DNA from 2 places in the Amedibacterium intestinale genome. Region 1 is predicted to be linked to the other one. Evidence: a T-box and tRNA genes for the amino acid it is inferred to sense, from the RefSeq annotation. Region 1 holds a T-box; the other holds one or more tRNA genes.

Region 1 (8,279 bases):
TGTCTCTACAGGAAGCAGATGTCCATCATCATCATAAGCAGAAGCAAACACCTCATCACTCTCTACTTCCGGATCTGCAAAAACAACATATCGCTTATTACGACTTTCATCATCAAACGTAAACAAAATTTCCATTCGTTTCTCATTTCCATTTTCATCTGTTACATAAAGACTATTTGAATCCAGCATATTTTACCTCCTATAAGCAAGGGGCATATAGCCCCTAATTTTTACTATCCAGATAACTTTGCAAAATTTGTACAGCAGCCATCTGATCTATTATCTTTTTTCTTTTTTTTCTAGATACATCTGCACTGATTAATATTTTCTGTGCAGCTACTGTGGTTAATCTCTCATCCCATAAGACAACTTCTAATCCTAATGTTTCCAGTTTTTCTTTGAACATAATCGAAATTTCTCCACGTTCCCCTATATCTCCATTCATATGTTTTGGTAATCCTAAGACAACGGTCTTTACTTGAAATTCTTTTATGTATTTTTTTACCTGTTCAAAAGCAGAATCATAATCATCATCTGCAAATCGAATCGTTTCTACTGGACGAGCTATCATCCCTAAAACATCACTTACACTAACACCCAACGTACGACTTCCTAAATCTAATCCTAATGTTTTCATTCGCCCTCTTCTTCCAAATAACTTCGAACAAGTTCTTCAATAATCTCATAACGTTCAACCGTTTGAATAATCGTACGAGCATTATTATGAGAAGATATATATGCAGGATCATTACTAATCAAATAACCTGCCAATTGATTTACAGAATTATATCCTCTTTCGTCAAGTGCTCTTTTTACTTCTTGTAATACATGTTTGATATTATCACGTTTTAAATCTTCGGATTTAAATGCCATAGTCTCTGTAACATCTTTCATCGTATTACCTCCTTCGTTTATCTTCTTATATTTTATCGTACTTTATGTTAAATGAAAACCCTAAGAAAGTTTATTTTTAATCATTTCCAATGCTTCATCAATACGAGTAATATCTTTTCCTCCTGATTGAGCAAGGTCTGGTCTTCCTCCACCTTTTCCATCACAGACTGCAGCAGCTTCTTTTACCAAGTCTCCACATTTAATACCAGTACTAATTGCCAATTTATCTGCACCAGCAACAAATACTACTTTATCATTCACAACACTGCCAAAGAACACTACAATATTTTCTGTTTCTGCTTTCAAAGAAGAAACAATATCCTTCAATGCATTTGCATCTGCACCATCAAGACGTTTTACTAATATGTTTTTTCCATTGCATTCTTTAATTTCTTCTTTTAATTCTTTAGCTTTCAGTGTAAACATTTCATTTTGCAAAGCAGCAAGTTCTTTTTTCAATGTTGCCATTTCATTCAGCACCTGAGCTACTTTTTCTTCGACTTTTGAAATTCCTTTTAATTTTAAATCTGAAGCAATGTTTTTTAACATAGTTTCTTCTTCAGCGAATTCTCTATATGCTTCATATCCTGTTTTTGCAGTAATACGACGAACTCCTGAACCTATACTTTCTTCACTGATGATTTTACAAAGACCTATTTCCTGCGTGTTGTTTACATGGCAGCCTCCACAAAACTCTTTTGATACATCTCCCATCGTTACTACACGAACGATATCTCCATATTTTTCATCAAACAATGCAGTAGCTCCACTTTTTTTCGCTTCTTCAATTGGCATTTCTACTTTTGTAACAGCATAGTGTCCTGCAATATACTGATTTACAAGCTCTTCAATCTGTTTTAACTGCTCTTCACCAACTTTTTCAAAATGTGTAAAATCAAAACGTAAATATTCATGATTTACATAGCTTCCTGCCTGCTGAATATGGGAACCTACGATATTTTTTAATGCACTCTGCAGCAAATGTGTACATGAGTGATTTCTTGTGATAACATCACGTTTTGCATTATCTACGGACAATGTAACCTGACTTCCTATATGAAGACTTCCGTTTTCAATTACAACATGGTGTAAATGTTGTTTATGAGGTGCTTTGATTGTATTAACTACCTTAGCAGTTACTCCTCCTTCGATAAGTCCACAATCTCCAACCTGTCCTCCACTTTCTGCATAGAAAACAGTCGTATCAAAAATTACGTCTCCCTCATCATTTAATTCTTCCACTTTATGCCCATCTTTAAACAAGCCAATAACATGAGCTTTGCACATTCTTTCATCATATCCAACAAATGTACTTTCTTCTGTAAAGTTCATCAAATCAGCTGATTGACTGCTCATAGATTCTGCATCTTCACGTGCATTTCTTGCACGTTCTCTTTGTTTGTTCATTTCTTCATCAAAACCAGCTTTATCAACAGTATACCCACTTTCCTGTGCAATTTCCATTGTCAGCTCCATTGGGAATCCATATGTATCATAAAGTTTGAAAGCTGTTTTTCCATCAATCATTTTTGATTCTTTATTAGCTTCCATCACATCCATTAACAGTTTTTCACCGTCTGCTAAAGTTGTATGAAAACGTTCTTCTTCCACTTTTACAAGTTTTGCGATATAATCCAGTTTTTCTTCCAAATAAGGATAGAAATCTTTCATGATTTCATAAACTACAGGAACCAGTTTATACATAAAAGAATCTTCAATTTTTAATTTTTTACCAAAACGAACAGCTCTACGCAGTACACGACGAAGTACATAACCTCTTCCCTCATTTGAGAATAAAGCACCATCCGCTAAAGCAAATGTAACTGTACGGATATGATCCGCAATTACACGATATGCCATTTTATTTTTTGGATCACTATATTTCAAATTTGTGTAAGCTTCTGTTGCATGAATCAAAGGCAAAAATAAATCTGTATCAAAGTTTGTTTCTCCATCCTGAATAAGACAAGTCAAGCGTTCCAATCCCATTCCAGTATCTATATTTTTCTGTGGAAGTTCTTTATAATCTTTGCGATCGACTCCTTCTTTTCCATCAAACTGTGAAAATACAACATTCCATACTTCAATATAACGATCATTTTCTAATTCTTCAAAGAAAGCTCTTTCTCCTAACCCTTCTGGATCATATTTTTCTCCACGATCGTAAAAAATTTCTGTATCTGGTCCACATGGTCCTTCACCAATCTGCCAGAAATTTCCTTCAGTACGCAGCAAGTGTGATGGATCAACACCACATTCTTTTGTCCAAATATCATAAGCTTCCTGATCATCTTTATAAACCGTAATATACAGTCTATCTTTTTCAAATCCAATATACTCTGGACTTGTTAAAAATTCCCATGCAAAATGAATTGCTTCAGGTTTAAAATAATCCCCAATAGAGAAATTTCCAAGCATTTCAAAGAATGTATGATGACGTGCCGTTTTTCCTACATTTTCAATATCATTTGTACGTATTGATTTTTGCGCATTCGCAATGCGTGGACTATCTGGTTTTACAGAACCATCAAAATATTTTTTTAAAGCAGCTACCCCTGCATTGATCCATAACAAAGTAGGATCGTTATGTGGAACAAGGCTTGCGCCTGGTTCAATCATATGTCCGTTCTTTTTAAAATAATCTAAGAACATCTGTCGAATTTCATTACCAGTTAATTGTTTCATAACTTCCTCCTTAAACATAAAAAAACGTCCCTTTCCAGGAACGTAATAGATTACGCGGTACCATCCTAGTTCACTTTCTGCAAAGCACACCTCTGTTACAAATCGTTAACGCCGACGATACGTGAAGACTCCAAAGCAGCCTTCCACATAGCTTCATGCAAAGACTTTCACCAACCGTCTTCTCTCTAAGCCAGAATCTACATGTACTCCTCTTTTTCATTATCTTCTTATTGACTTGCATATTATAACAAATTCTTTTTCTACATGCAACTATCATCTACTTTTTTCACTTGCGACAGCCTCATCAAAATCAATCCAGATATCTTCCCATTTTCCAATTGAATCATTTGTTTTAGAATGCATCCAGCTTCGAATTGCAATTTGTGTCATAGCAGCAGCAATAGGAGATAATAAAGCACCAAATATTCCAAATATTGCCTCCATTATGAAAAGAAACACAAATGTTAATAAAGGTCGAACATGCATTGTCTTATGAAAAATCATTGGCTGCACTAAATTACCTTCTATCTGTTGTAAAATAAAAATAACAATAAATAACACCCATGGAAAACTACTATATTCAAGTAAAGCAATAATCCCAATTAAAACAATTCCTATAGTAGCTCCTATATACGGAAATAAATTTAAAAATGCTAATAACACAGAATATAAAAATGCATTTGGAAAATGAAATAAGAATAAAACAATAAACGATGATATCGCAATAAATAGCATATCAACGATGGTTCCTGTTAAATACTGAAAGACAACACTGCTAAAAGTATGATAAAAAGTATAATATCGTTTATGGACAGGTATTGTTTTATGAATTACCTTTTTCCAAAAAGAAAGATCTATAGAAATAAAAAAAGCACTTACATAAGCTATAGAGAAAAAAACAGTTGTTGAAACCATGCCCTGTATCTGAGAAAAAATACCATCATAAAGTTTTTTTATATCCTGTTTATCTATAAAAGACTGTACATCAACACTACTTAGATATTGTTCAAAAAAAGAACGAATGTTCGTAAATAGTTTAGGTAATAAGTATAATAATTCACTAATTTGTTGATACAAAAGAGGTAAAAGGATAATTAAAAAAATACATAAGAGCACAAATACCCCCATATAGACAAGCATGACCGCTCTATTTACCTTCATATATTTTGATAGTTTGTCAATGAATGGCTGTAATAAAAATGATATTACAATTCCAGTAACTATAGGCAAAATCGCTTTATATAAAGAGAGTAGAGATTCTGATATATGTAATTGTTTGCATAAAAGCACTATTACCAGCAAAAACAGAACCATAGGAAGAAGACTCTTACAAAAATCAGATACAATATTTAGTTTATTTTTCATAAAGAAAAAACCCGTTAGGGTTTAATCTAATTCCATGTAATTCATTAGGTTATCCATAGTTTTATGGTAAGTCTTCTTCATTTTTCTCTTAGCTCTTTTAGACTGACGACAAAAATCTTCAATTTCATCATCTTTTGTATAACCTAAATACATTCCAACAATAAGTCCGGTCATTGCCGCAAACATACATTTATTCATCTAAATTACCTCCTGTTGTACTACTAGTGTGAGTAATTAAGAATAAATTATTCAAATTTTTCTAAGATATGCTTTTTTAAAGTTGTCTTACGAATATGTCTTTCCTGTAAATGAATATATTTTAAGAACACTTCTTTAGACCCAAGCAATACCAGACTTTTTTTTGCACGTGTTACACCAGTATAAAGCAAACGTTTACTTAACATAAATGCATAATCTTTTACAACAGGCATAATCACAATAGGATACTCGCTTCCCTGAGCTTTGTGGATAGATATACAATATGCATGTGTAATATTAGAAATTTGTTCTCCACTGTATTCTACAAAATTGCCATCAAAATCTGCCAGAATTACATTTTTAGATAATGCATTTTCATCTGCATATTCTATAGCAATTATTTCTCCAATATCACCATTATATACATTTTCATCTGGCTGATTTTTTAATTGTAAGATTTTATCCCCAACACGAAAAACGCGATATCCAACTTTTATTTCATCTTTATAACCATCTTGAGGATTCAGTACTTTTTGCAAAGTATTATTTAATGCATCAATACCTGCAACACCACCATACATAGGCGCCAAAACTTGAATGTCTTTTATAGAATAACCCTTTTCCAATGCATTTGACACTATAGGAATCAAGATATCTTTTACTTCATAGTTTTCACAGGAAAAAAATGCTATATCATTACCCTGTTCCAACACAGTAACATTCTCTTCATTTATTTCATGAGCAAGTGTGATTACATCACTGCCTTCTTTTTGGCGAAATATTTTTTCTAAACGTGTCAAAGGGAATAAGGAGGATGTAATCAAGTCTTTTAAAACACTGCCACATCCAACACTGGCTAACTGATTTTCATCTCCAATTAATAAAATCTTTTTAACAAGTTTTGCTGATTTCAATAGTGCTTGAAAAAGTTGCTGATCAACCATACTAAACTCATCAATAACTAAAAGATCACAATCCAATAATTCTTTTTCATTTTTCAAAAATGTATTTGATTCTAAATCCCAATGTAATAAAGAATGTATAGTAGAAACTTTTACATTTTGACAAATTTCACTTAATCGTTTTGATGCACGACCAGTTGGAGCACATAAAGCTATCGTATCTAAAGGATAGTATTTTTTATAGAGCGAAATAAGTCCTTGTACAATTGTTGTTTTTCCTGTCCCAGGTCCACCTGTAATGATAGAAAAAGGATGTAGAAAAAAATTATGAAATGCTTGTTTCTGAATTTTCTCATATTCGATATGCAATTCATCTTCTATATTTTCAATATCATCACCCAAAGTTTCTATATACGAAAATGGCTGTTCGACATAAGGAAAATCAAATAAAAATGAAGATATATATTTTTCTGCTTCAAATTGTTTATGATAATAAATGTTTTTATCTTCTTTTATTAAGATTCCTTCATCTAAAATCTCCTGTAAGTAAGCTTCAACATCTAAATCATGAAATTCTTTTTGAATTTTTTTATAAAGCTTTTCTATTTCTATATATGTATCACCAGTAGAATTACACCATTGCTGGACTAATTGAACAATAATAGCTTTTATACGACGTGGATCATCCAAAGAAACAGATAAATCTCTTGCTAATTTATCAGCAGTCTTAAAACCCACACCATCAACTTCTTCAAGCAATTGATAAGGATTTTGTTTTATGACTTCTATTGTATTATTCCCATAAATATTTTCAATTTTTTTGGCTGTTTGAACACCTATCCCGAATTTTGAAAAAAAGTACGAAATGTCATCTTCCTTTTCTTCTAAAATACCTTCTTCAATAATTTTTACTTTTTTCAAAGGAAAATCCGGAATACTTAATAATACAGCTGGGTCTTTTTGTATTTTTTCTATACAGTCATGACCTAATGTATCAACAATCTTTTTAGCACTTTGTTTTCCAATTCCTGGAAATCTAGAGCTAGAAAAAAACTGTATTAAACTTGTAATATCATTTTTCAGAACTCTTTCATAACTAGTAATATTAAACTGTAAACCATAGCGCGGATGTTCTTTATAAGACCCATGAAGATCCCATACGCTATCGATTTCTGTACTATGAAAAAAACCTGTTGCAGTAAATGTACTTTTTGTTTCATTACATAATTGAAAACGACCAACAAAATAGCCAGTTTCAGCATTATAAAATACAACATGCAGTAATCTTGCCTGCAATATCATATCTTCCATTTATATCTCCTTTCAGACCCCCAAAAGCATAAAAGAAATCAAATTATTTAAAGCATGTACTCCTGCAGAAGAAACAATACTATTTTTCTTTTCATAACAATAACAGAAAAAGAATCCTAACCCACCATAAACCACAAGATAAACTAAATCTGTAAATTGAAATGTTATAAAAGAACCCATCACATGAATACATCCAAAGAAGAATCCGCTAATAATTGCCGAAGGAACAAATCCCATATATTTTCTACAGTATGAAAAAATTCCTCCACGAAAAACACTTTCTTCTACGATAGGTGCAAAAATCACAGAAGAGAATAACATAAATATTGGAGCTATTGTAGTATTTACCTTTATATTTTCTTGGTTTACACTTTCTGGCGTTCCAGAAATAAGAGAAACAATCATACTTAAAGCAAAATTAAGTGCCAGTACAAAGAAAGTCATTGTTATAATTTCAAAAAGATTCCTAACTATGTTTTGTTTAAAACTATCCCATGCTTCTTGCCACAAAGGCCTCGTTATTAAAACTGATAAAACTAAAATAATTGCATATAGAATAGTAAGAATTGGTATACTCATGACAATAGCATTCGGATTTAAGAATAAAGTCAAATTTCTTGCAAGAACTGGAACTAAAAACATATATCCAAAAAAATAAACAACTATCAAAAACAACAAAGAGAACTTATTCGCACATTTCCATTGAAATCTATTTTCCATATGATGTTCTCCGTTTTATGCGATTCTGTAAACTTTCTCCCTGGATAAACACCTCTTCAATGACGCCTCCTCCAAGACACTCCTCTCCATCATAGAATACTGCTTCCTGCCCACAGGTAACACTGGATACGCTTTGTGGATAAGAAACAAGAACGGTTTTTTCATCAATAAAACGTATAATTACATCATTATCTTTTTGACGAT
Region 2 (8,279 bases), 1.1 Mb from region 1:
TTGTAAAGATATGCACGACATTTTCCAATTTCATCAAATTTAAAATCTCCAACAGATAATTCATTAGTGCCGATTCCACCGCCTGATTTCATTCCATGTGGCAGTTTTTCCAGGAGCTTAATCTCTTTTATATCCTTGAATTTTACCAAATCTGCAGTTATTCCATCAAATCCTATGCAATCATCTTCCAAACGAATTTCATATGCATTCCCGCTCTGTGCATCTTGATGAGTTGACCACAGCAATGTTCCAATCAATACTACTGTGATGATTAGTATGATTCCTGCCATGATCCATGCAATTTTTTCATTTTCTTTTTCAAATTCATCCGTTGCCATCTACTGCTACCTCCATACTTAATAACTATATATTAACAACTTCTAATTTTAATTACGTTTTATTTTTACTAAAATACATGGATGAGAAACATAGAAAACAAGCACCTAAGCATAAATGAACAACTGTCATATTCCCTTTGTTAAAAAAAATAATAGCTGCACTAATGAAGAAGCATATAGCTGCTGCTAGAGAACACACTCCTGCAATTTTATCATTCTTCTTTTTCATTTTACACCTCCTAGAAAATTGTGATTTAACTATTGTTTCTATACATGGATTATAACAATTTTTCATTGCTTAAAATTTAGATTTTTAACAACAACTTTACCATAAGGATATTCTAATCTTTTTTCAAGCACTTTTGAAAAAAATAAGAGTGGATTAAACCAAATGTTTGAAAATAAATCATATAAAATAACGCTTAATTTTAAAATATTTATATCTTTGCAGATGGTTTCATCTTTTTTGAATTGAAAGAAAATGATTGATTATAAAAACTATTCTATTTTGGAATATAGTGTTGCTAAATTTGAATTGTTTAAAGAGTTTTTGGCATGCTAGAATCTTTTGGTAAAAAATAGGAGGAAGTAAATGATGTTAAATAACGAAGTTATTGATTTACGTTCAGCATTAGAGTTATTACAATCTATTGATGGACAATTGGTTGAAACGAATGTGGAAGTTGATCCAATGGGGGAACTTTCAGGAGTATATCGTCATGTTGGTGCAGGTGGAACCGTTATGCGTCCAACACAAGAAGGACCAGCAATGATCTTTAATAATATAAAAGGTCATCCTGGAGCAAGAGTTGCTATTGGTTTATTAGCAAGTCGTAAAAGAGTAGGATATTTATTAGGTTGTGAACCAGAAAAATTAGGCTTTTTATTGAAGGATTCTGTAAATAATCCTATAAAACCTGTTGTTATTCCAAATGAAAAAGCAAAATGTCAAGAAGTTAAATATTATGCAACAGATGAGAACTTCGACATTAGAAAATTAGTGCCTGCTCCTACAAATACATTAGAAGATGCAGGACCATATATTACGTTAGGTATGTGCTATGCTTCTCATCCAGAAACAGGAGAATCAGATGTGACGATTCATCGTATGTGTTTTCAATCAAAGGATGAAATCTCTATTTTCTTACAACCTGGAGCACGTCATATTGGGTATTTTAGAGAATTGGCAGAAGCAAAAGGGGAACCACTTCCGATATCAATTAGTATCGGTGTGGATCCAGCTATCGAAATCGCTTCCTGTTTTGAAGCACCTACAACACCATTAGGATATGATGAGTTACAGGCAGCTGGAGCAATCAGAAATAAACCTGTTGAACTTGTTCAATGTTTGACTATCAATGAAAAAGCTATTGCTAATGCTGAATATGTTATTGAAGGAGAAATTTTACCTGGAAAACGTATTCGTGAGGATATACACTCTAACACAGGTAAAGCAATGCCGGAGTTTCCAGGATATTGTGGTCCAGCAAATCCTGAGCTTCCAATTATCAAGGTTAAAGCTGTAACGACAAGAAAAAATCCAATCATGCAAACGTGTATTGGTCCAAGTGAAGAGCATGTGTCTATGGCTGGTATTCCAACTGAGGCAAGTATATTAACAATGGTTGATAAAGCAATGCCTGGGAAGTTGTTAAATGTGTATTGTGCTTCTAGTGGAGGCGGTAAATATATTGCAGTTATGCAGTTTAAGAAATCTGTTCCATCTGATGAAGGAAGGCAAAGACAGGCAGCCTTATTAGCTTTCAGTGCTTTTGCTGAGTTGAAACATGTTTTCCTAGTTGATGAAGATGTTGATCCTTTTGATATGAAAGATGTAATGTGGGCAATGACAACACGTTTTCAGGCGGACTTGGATGTAATTACCATCCCAGGAGTTCAATGTCACCCATTAGATCCATCTAATCAACCTGAATATTCACCACATATTCGAGCACGTGGTGTTGCATGTAAAGCTATTTTTGATTGTACGATACCATTTGATCAAAAAAATCGATTTGAAAGAGCTAAATTCATGGATGTAGATCCAGCTCATTGGCTACCAGATATGTTTAAATAAAAGGAGGATTATTTATGCCTATAGGAGTTCTTATCAATGCGGCTTCTGTATTACTTGGAGGTATTGCAGGAGCGTTAGCTGGACATAAGTTAAGTTCAAAGTTTAAAGCAGAAATATCATTGATTTTCGGTGTTTGTTCCATGGGTATGGGAATTAGTACAATTGGGCTTATGAAAAATATGCCAGCTGTTATTTTTGCGATTATCATTGGTACAGCTTTAGGATTAGCTATACATTTAGGTGATTGGATTCATAAAGGTGCTACATTAATGCAAAAACCTATTTCAAAAATATTTAAAAATAATTCTAATATGAGTGAAGAAGAATTTTTAAATCAATTGGTTACGATCATTGTTTTATTCTGTGCCAGCGGAACAGGCATTTATGGCTCTTTAACTGCGGGTATGACTGGTGATAATTCTATCCTTATTTCTAAATCTATTTTAGATTTTTTTACAGCAGCTATCTTTGCTTGCCAATTAGGTTATGTTGTTTCTGTAATTTCAGTTCCACAATTTATTATTTTCTTTATTTTATTTTTATGTGCTGGATTTATTTACCCAATGACTTCACCGGATATGATAGCTGATTTTAAAGCCTGTGGTGGTTTCTTAATGTTAGCAACCGGATTTAGAATGGTAAAATTGAAAAATTTTCCAATTGCGGATATGATTCCTGCAATGATTTTGGTTATGCCATTGAGCTATTTTTGGGTCACTTATATTATGGCTTTGGTTTAATATGAAGAAACTTGTTGTTGGTATAAGCGGTGCAAGTGGTATACCACTTGCTGTTAGATTGTTAAAAGAATTAAAGAAACAGCCTGATGTTGAAACACATCTGGTTATGACTCGCGGAGCTGAGATGACACTTCATCAAGAAACACCTTATTCCTTAAAGGAAATTTGTGATATGGCTGATGTTGTTTATGATAATCATAATTTGGGCGCAAGTATTGCAAGTGGTACTTTTCAAAATGATGGTATGATAGTTATTCCATGTTCTATGAAAACAATTGCAGGTATTGCCCATGGTTATTCTGATAATCTTTTATTAAGAGCTTGTGATGTCATGATTAAAGAAAAAAGAAAACTAATTCTTGTGGCAAGAGAGTCACCACTTTCAACTATTCATCTTGATAATTTATCTTATTTATCAAAGCTGTCTGGTGTTGTGATTATGCCACCGATGTTAACTTATTATCAATTGCCTCAATCAATAGATGATTTAGAAATACATATTGTAGGAAAAATATTATCACAGTTTGGTATTGAATTAGAGGATTTTAAACGCTGGAAATAAAAAGCAGTCATTTCGACTGCTCAGACCGTTGACAAAGTCGCTCTTTGAGCAGACTTTGTCATTCGGTCTTTTTTTATCCCCACTTTTGTATAAAAAACAGGTGATTTTAAGCTATCATTTACCAAAAATCACCTAGTAAAAGGAATCTTTCTACCACTTTTTTTAAATTGGTTTTATATATTTTCAAAATATATAGTTTGTCAACAACCTGAGCAGTCATTTCGACTGCTTTCTTCTATTGAACAGGGCGTATTGCTTGAATGAATTCTTGTATGATGTCTTTGTGCAGAGAATCTAAAGAATAGTACATAAAAATATTACCTTGAATATGTTCTTGAAAAGGTAAAACTAGCACTTGATTAAGATGAAAAATATGTAGGGATTTCTTCATTACCAATGCGATTCCTTCATTTTCACTTGCTGCGCTTAGAATCGTTTCGATACGTCCATGTCGATGGATATAAGGATTGAAGTGATTCTGATGGCAGGCTTCAATAACTAAATCTGAAATATTTGTATATTTTGGAGGTAAAAGTAATTTTTCGGTTTTTAATTGCTGAATGGAAAGTTGTTTAAGATGAGAAAGAGGATGTTGTTTAGATATAACTGCTACTAACTCATCTTCATATAAAAGGATATTTTGGAATGAATCAAGTGCATGATAGTTTCCTCTTAGAATATAGATATCATAATCATGATAATCTAATTTATATTGGAGATCTCGTTCTTCAATTTCATCAATCACAAGGTGAATAGAAGGATGTTTTTTAGAAAAATCATTTAATTTATGTGCTAGGTCATATTGTGAAAAGATAGGGAGCATAGCTATTTTAAGTGTATTTTTATGATTTGTTTTTAAAGTGTATTGATTCTCTATCATCTTTTGGTAGTCAGCTAGTAAAATCTCTGTATCTTTTAAGAATTGTTTACCTGCATTTGTAAGAGTGATTTGTCTGTGGCTTCTATTAAACAAGAAAACACCAAGCTCTTGTTCGAGTTTAGCAATCTGCTTTGAAAGCGCAGATTGTGTAATATTCATTTCTGCTGCTGCTTGTGAAAAAGTTTGATGGATAGTAACAGCGTAAAAATATTGTAATTGTTCAATTGTCATGATAATCACCTATTCTTTATTGGAGTATTTTATCATGATTTTAGAAGAAAGGAAATGAACGATGAGAAAAATTCATTTAAAACGTACTATGCAATGGATGGGAAAAGATTTGGTTATTCATGTTCAAAATGAAAATGGGCATATTGGCAGTGTTGTTATTGGACAGCCATATCTAAAAGGTGGTGAGACGCATGTAACAATGAATATTTGGAATCAAGTGGGACATAAAGATGATCATGTCGCAGCCATGTATGTGAAAGCTGCTGTATTAAAATTTCAATGTGTTGTTACATGTATATGTGGTATTCATTTAGAAGATATATGTACTGAGGAAATGAATAAGATTATGAAAAAAGTCCAAGAAGATATTAATGATATGCTTAAAAATGGATAAAACAAATTATTAAGCTTTAGGGATTATAGATATAAAATTTTAGAAGTGATTAACAATGCATTGTTTGTTTTGAGGGAAGAAAAATGATACCCAAGGGGATATTTAAATGAGTAGAACAGAAATTTTTTGTTCTGCTTTTTTATTAGCAAAAAAGGGTATTCATGAAGAAATTCTGCAAGCGGGTTATAAACAATTACAGGAAATTTTTTAGCAGAAGCCGAAGATGAAAACAATGAATTGTAAAAATTATATGCAGAAAGATACCATCAAGTATTGCATGATGTAGAGATGTACGTATATGGATATTATTTAATGATTAAGATTTTCTGCTTTCATTAAAAAAGACCACAGGATTTATTATCCCATGGTCTTTTGGCTAGTTTATTCCCAGCCGCATCCACATCCACGACGCATGCAGCGCATCATTTGACGAGCACAGTTGCTTTCGTGCATTCTTTCACTGAAGTCACCTTCAGCAAATTCTCTGGTAGCTCTGGCAACAAATTCTGCAGCTCGTGCTACTTCTTCAGGGTTGTAGTATCCACATCCGCATCTGCGATCTTGATTCCAGTACCCTTCACGATCAAATCCACGATCATTCCCTCTGTAGCAACGATTTCTTCTGTTTTCACATCCACAATTGTTAGTCATACTAACATCTCCTTTCCTGAGGTTTTATCATCCTCACTTTATCCTATGTGATAAAAAGAAAAGTGCTAGGTTAAATATCATGGTTTTTATTTTTATACAAAAAAAGATTCCTGTGAGGAATCTTAATCGTTTTTCATGGTGGACCGTAGCGGGATCGAACCGCTGACCCCCTGCGTGCAAGGCAGGTGCTCTCCCAGCTGAGCTAACAGCCCAATTTTTACTGCTCAATAATAATATCATTTAAGTTTATAAAATGTCAATATTATTTGAAAAAGAAATATAAAATAAGTAAGGAAAAACAGTAAATAAATAATCGCTTAATTTAACAAGAAGGTACCTAGATAACAAATGAATCCTTAAATATAAAGCAAATTATATGTTTTTAAAGATTTTCTTGTTATGGTAAACTTTAAATCTTTCAATCTTCGTAAGATGATAGGCAGTTTTTCATTATCATCCATTTCCTGAAATCTACGAACAAATACAAACAAGCTCATGTATCGGTTCATGTATTTTGTTGCGATACCCCTGTATCCAGCCAATTGACCTTTTATTAGCGAATGTATACTGTTCACTGTATTGATATGTTCTACGGTGTTGTATGACAAATGTGATTTTTAATTGTACAAGACTGCAGTTTGCCTTTTTGGCTAGTTCATCATAACAAAATGCTCCATCGGAATATAGAATTGATTTTGGGTCTAGATTTTTTAGGAAGTTTTCTAGTATACTGTTCTTGGTTGGTTTTCCATAACCGACTGCTTTGAATATCTCATGACCATTTCTATCTGTTGTGGTGACGATACAAACTTGTTCATGAAATAATCCTCTATAAGATGATGGCCCGCCTCGTTTGCGGGCTTTTCTTTGTATCTTCCTGCACCCTTTTTGGCTTTCAAGCTCAAGAGTTTCATCAATCTCTATGGTTCCGCTTAATTTCATATTTTCGCTATATAATAATACTTTCAGTGAACAAAGTATTTTATGGCGATTTTCAAATATGCAGGGGACAGAGAGATCCAAGTCTGCTGCTGTCTTTTTAACGAAAACAAAACTTAATGTATCTAATACGATTTTTTTTAACATGCTTCTTTCAATCTTGGAGTACATTGTAATCGTGTGTGAATTGTAAGTAAAGATATGACTACAATCTTTACACATATAACGCTGTTTCCCGTTTTTAAACCCTTTCTTGATCATTCTGGATTCCTTGCCACAATATGGACAGCGTTTTGGTTTCAAATCCCTGTCTTCTTCATTAAGGTTCAAAGCATCAATAACATAGATTTCTAATTTTCTCTTTTGGTATGGTGTTAAAGAAGCAATAGATTTTAATAATTCTGATTGTTTCATGGATTGTTCCTCCTGTTTCTGAAATAATCATATACCAATTTGTTACATTATTTATGTAAGAAGTTATATTTAGGTACCCATTGGTTAAATTAAGCGTAAATAATTTAAAAGATATATTTTGTATATATTATAGTTTTTTAACTATATATAGTTGAAAAAAGGGAAGGATAAGAATTGAGAAAGCAATATTCGACAAAAAAGAGTAAAATACGACATTTTTCGACTATTTTTTTGAACTCTTTGCTGTTTAATTTAAAAGGGTGTTTATTAAAATATGGAAAGCATCTGCTTTGTGGGGGAAGAAACAAATATGGATAATTCAAGAAAGGCAATTTATGTAAATGTTACAAATTTATTGCATGAAATAGGGATACCTGCTCACATTGTTGGTCATGATTATATACGACATGCGATAGTTTCAGCATGTGAAAATCCAGCTTTATTAAAAAACATCACGAAACATCTATATGTAAAGGTAGCGATTTATTATGATACTTCTGTATATAGTGTGGAAAAGGGAATTCGAAATGCGATTGAAGTAGCATGGGCTAGGGGTGATATTTCTGCCATACATTCTGTATTTGGGAATACTGTCCATTTTCAAAGAGCCAAACCGAGTAATAAAGAATTTATCGCAATGATTGTTGATGTCGTTCGAACACAAATGATGGATTAAACATATTTTCTTTCTTCCTTAAAAAACTGTGTTTTTTGCGCACAGTTCTTTTTGTTTAGAACAAATCTAAAATTTCTTCTTTGCTCATTTGTGTAATGATTCCTTCATTTTGCTGGATGATCGTATCACTAAGACTTTGTTTTTTATCTTGGAGTTTCATGATTTTTTCTTCAATGGTATCTTTCGCAATCATTTTGATTACTTGTACGTTGTTATGCTGCCCAATACGATACGCACGATCAGTAGCCTGGTTTTGTGCAGAAATATTCCACCATGGATCAAAATGGATAACAACTTCTGCTTTTGTTAGATTTAAACCGGTACCGCCAGCTTTTAAAGATATTAAGAATACAGGGGTATTGTCATTTTGAAAAGCA

Evidence for each region. The T-box of region 1 lies ahead of alaS (alanine--tRNA ligase). A T-box ahead of a tRNA ligase gene usually reads a tRNA of that ligase, here a tRNA-Ala.
Region 2: it encodes a tRNA-Ala, which carries the amino acid that the T-box ahead of alaS (alanine--tRNA ligase) is inferred to sense. The anticodon was not compared.

Annotation. Positions count from the first base shown of each region.
Region 1 covers NZ_AP019711.1:468,142-476,420, reverse strand. The annotation lists gene A9CBEGH2_RS02395 (DUF1292 domain-containing protein) at 1-189, opposite strand, end outside; gene ruvX (Holliday junction resolvase RuvX) at 224-637, opposite strand; gene A9CBEGH2_RS02385 (IreB family regulatory phosphoprotein) at 634-894, opposite strand; gene alaS (alanine--tRNA ligase) at 955-3,579, opposite strand; T-box leader at 3,613-3,808, opposite strand; gene A9CBEGH2_RS02375 (AI-2E family transporter) at 3,853-4,944, opposite strand; gene A9CBEGH2_RS12325 (hypothetical protein) at 4,966-5,142, opposite strand; gene recD2 (SF1B family DNA helicase RecD2) at 5,190-7,355, opposite strand; gene A9CBEGH2_RS02365 (CPBP family intramembrane glutamic endopeptidase) at 7,368-8,075, opposite strand; gene mnmA (tRNA 2-thiouridine(34) synthase MnmA) at 8,065-8,279, opposite strand, start outside.
Region 2 covers NZ_AP019711.1:1,551,572-1,559,850, reverse strand. The annotation lists gene A9CBEGH2_RS07965 (PH domain-containing protein) at 1-338, opposite strand, end outside; gene A9CBEGH2_RS07960 (hypothetical protein) at 391-567, opposite strand; gene A9CBEGH2_RS07955 (UbiD family decarboxylase) at 931-2,415, shown strand; gene A9CBEGH2_RS07950 (DUF554 domain-containing protein) at 2,430-3,155, shown strand; gene A9CBEGH2_RS07945 (UbiX family flavin prenyltransferase) at 3,157-3,717, shown strand; gene A9CBEGH2_RS07940 (LysR family transcriptional regulator) at 3,953-4,828, opposite strand; gene lpdD (prenylated flavin chaperone LpdD) at 4,890-5,222, shown strand; gene A9CBEGH2_RS07930 (hypothetical protein) at 5,604-5,873, opposite strand; tRNA gene A9CBEGH2_RS07925 (tRNA-Ala) at 6,010-6,085, opposite strand; gene A9CBEGH2_RS07920 (IS1/IS1595 family N-terminal zinc-binding domain-containing protein) at 6,345-7,226, opposite strand; gene A9CBEGH2_RS07915 (sporulation initiation factor Spo0A C-terminal domain-containing protein) at 7,537-7,902, shown strand; gene A9CBEGH2_RS07910 (SNF2 helicase associated domain-containing protein) at 7,958-8,279, opposite strand, start outside.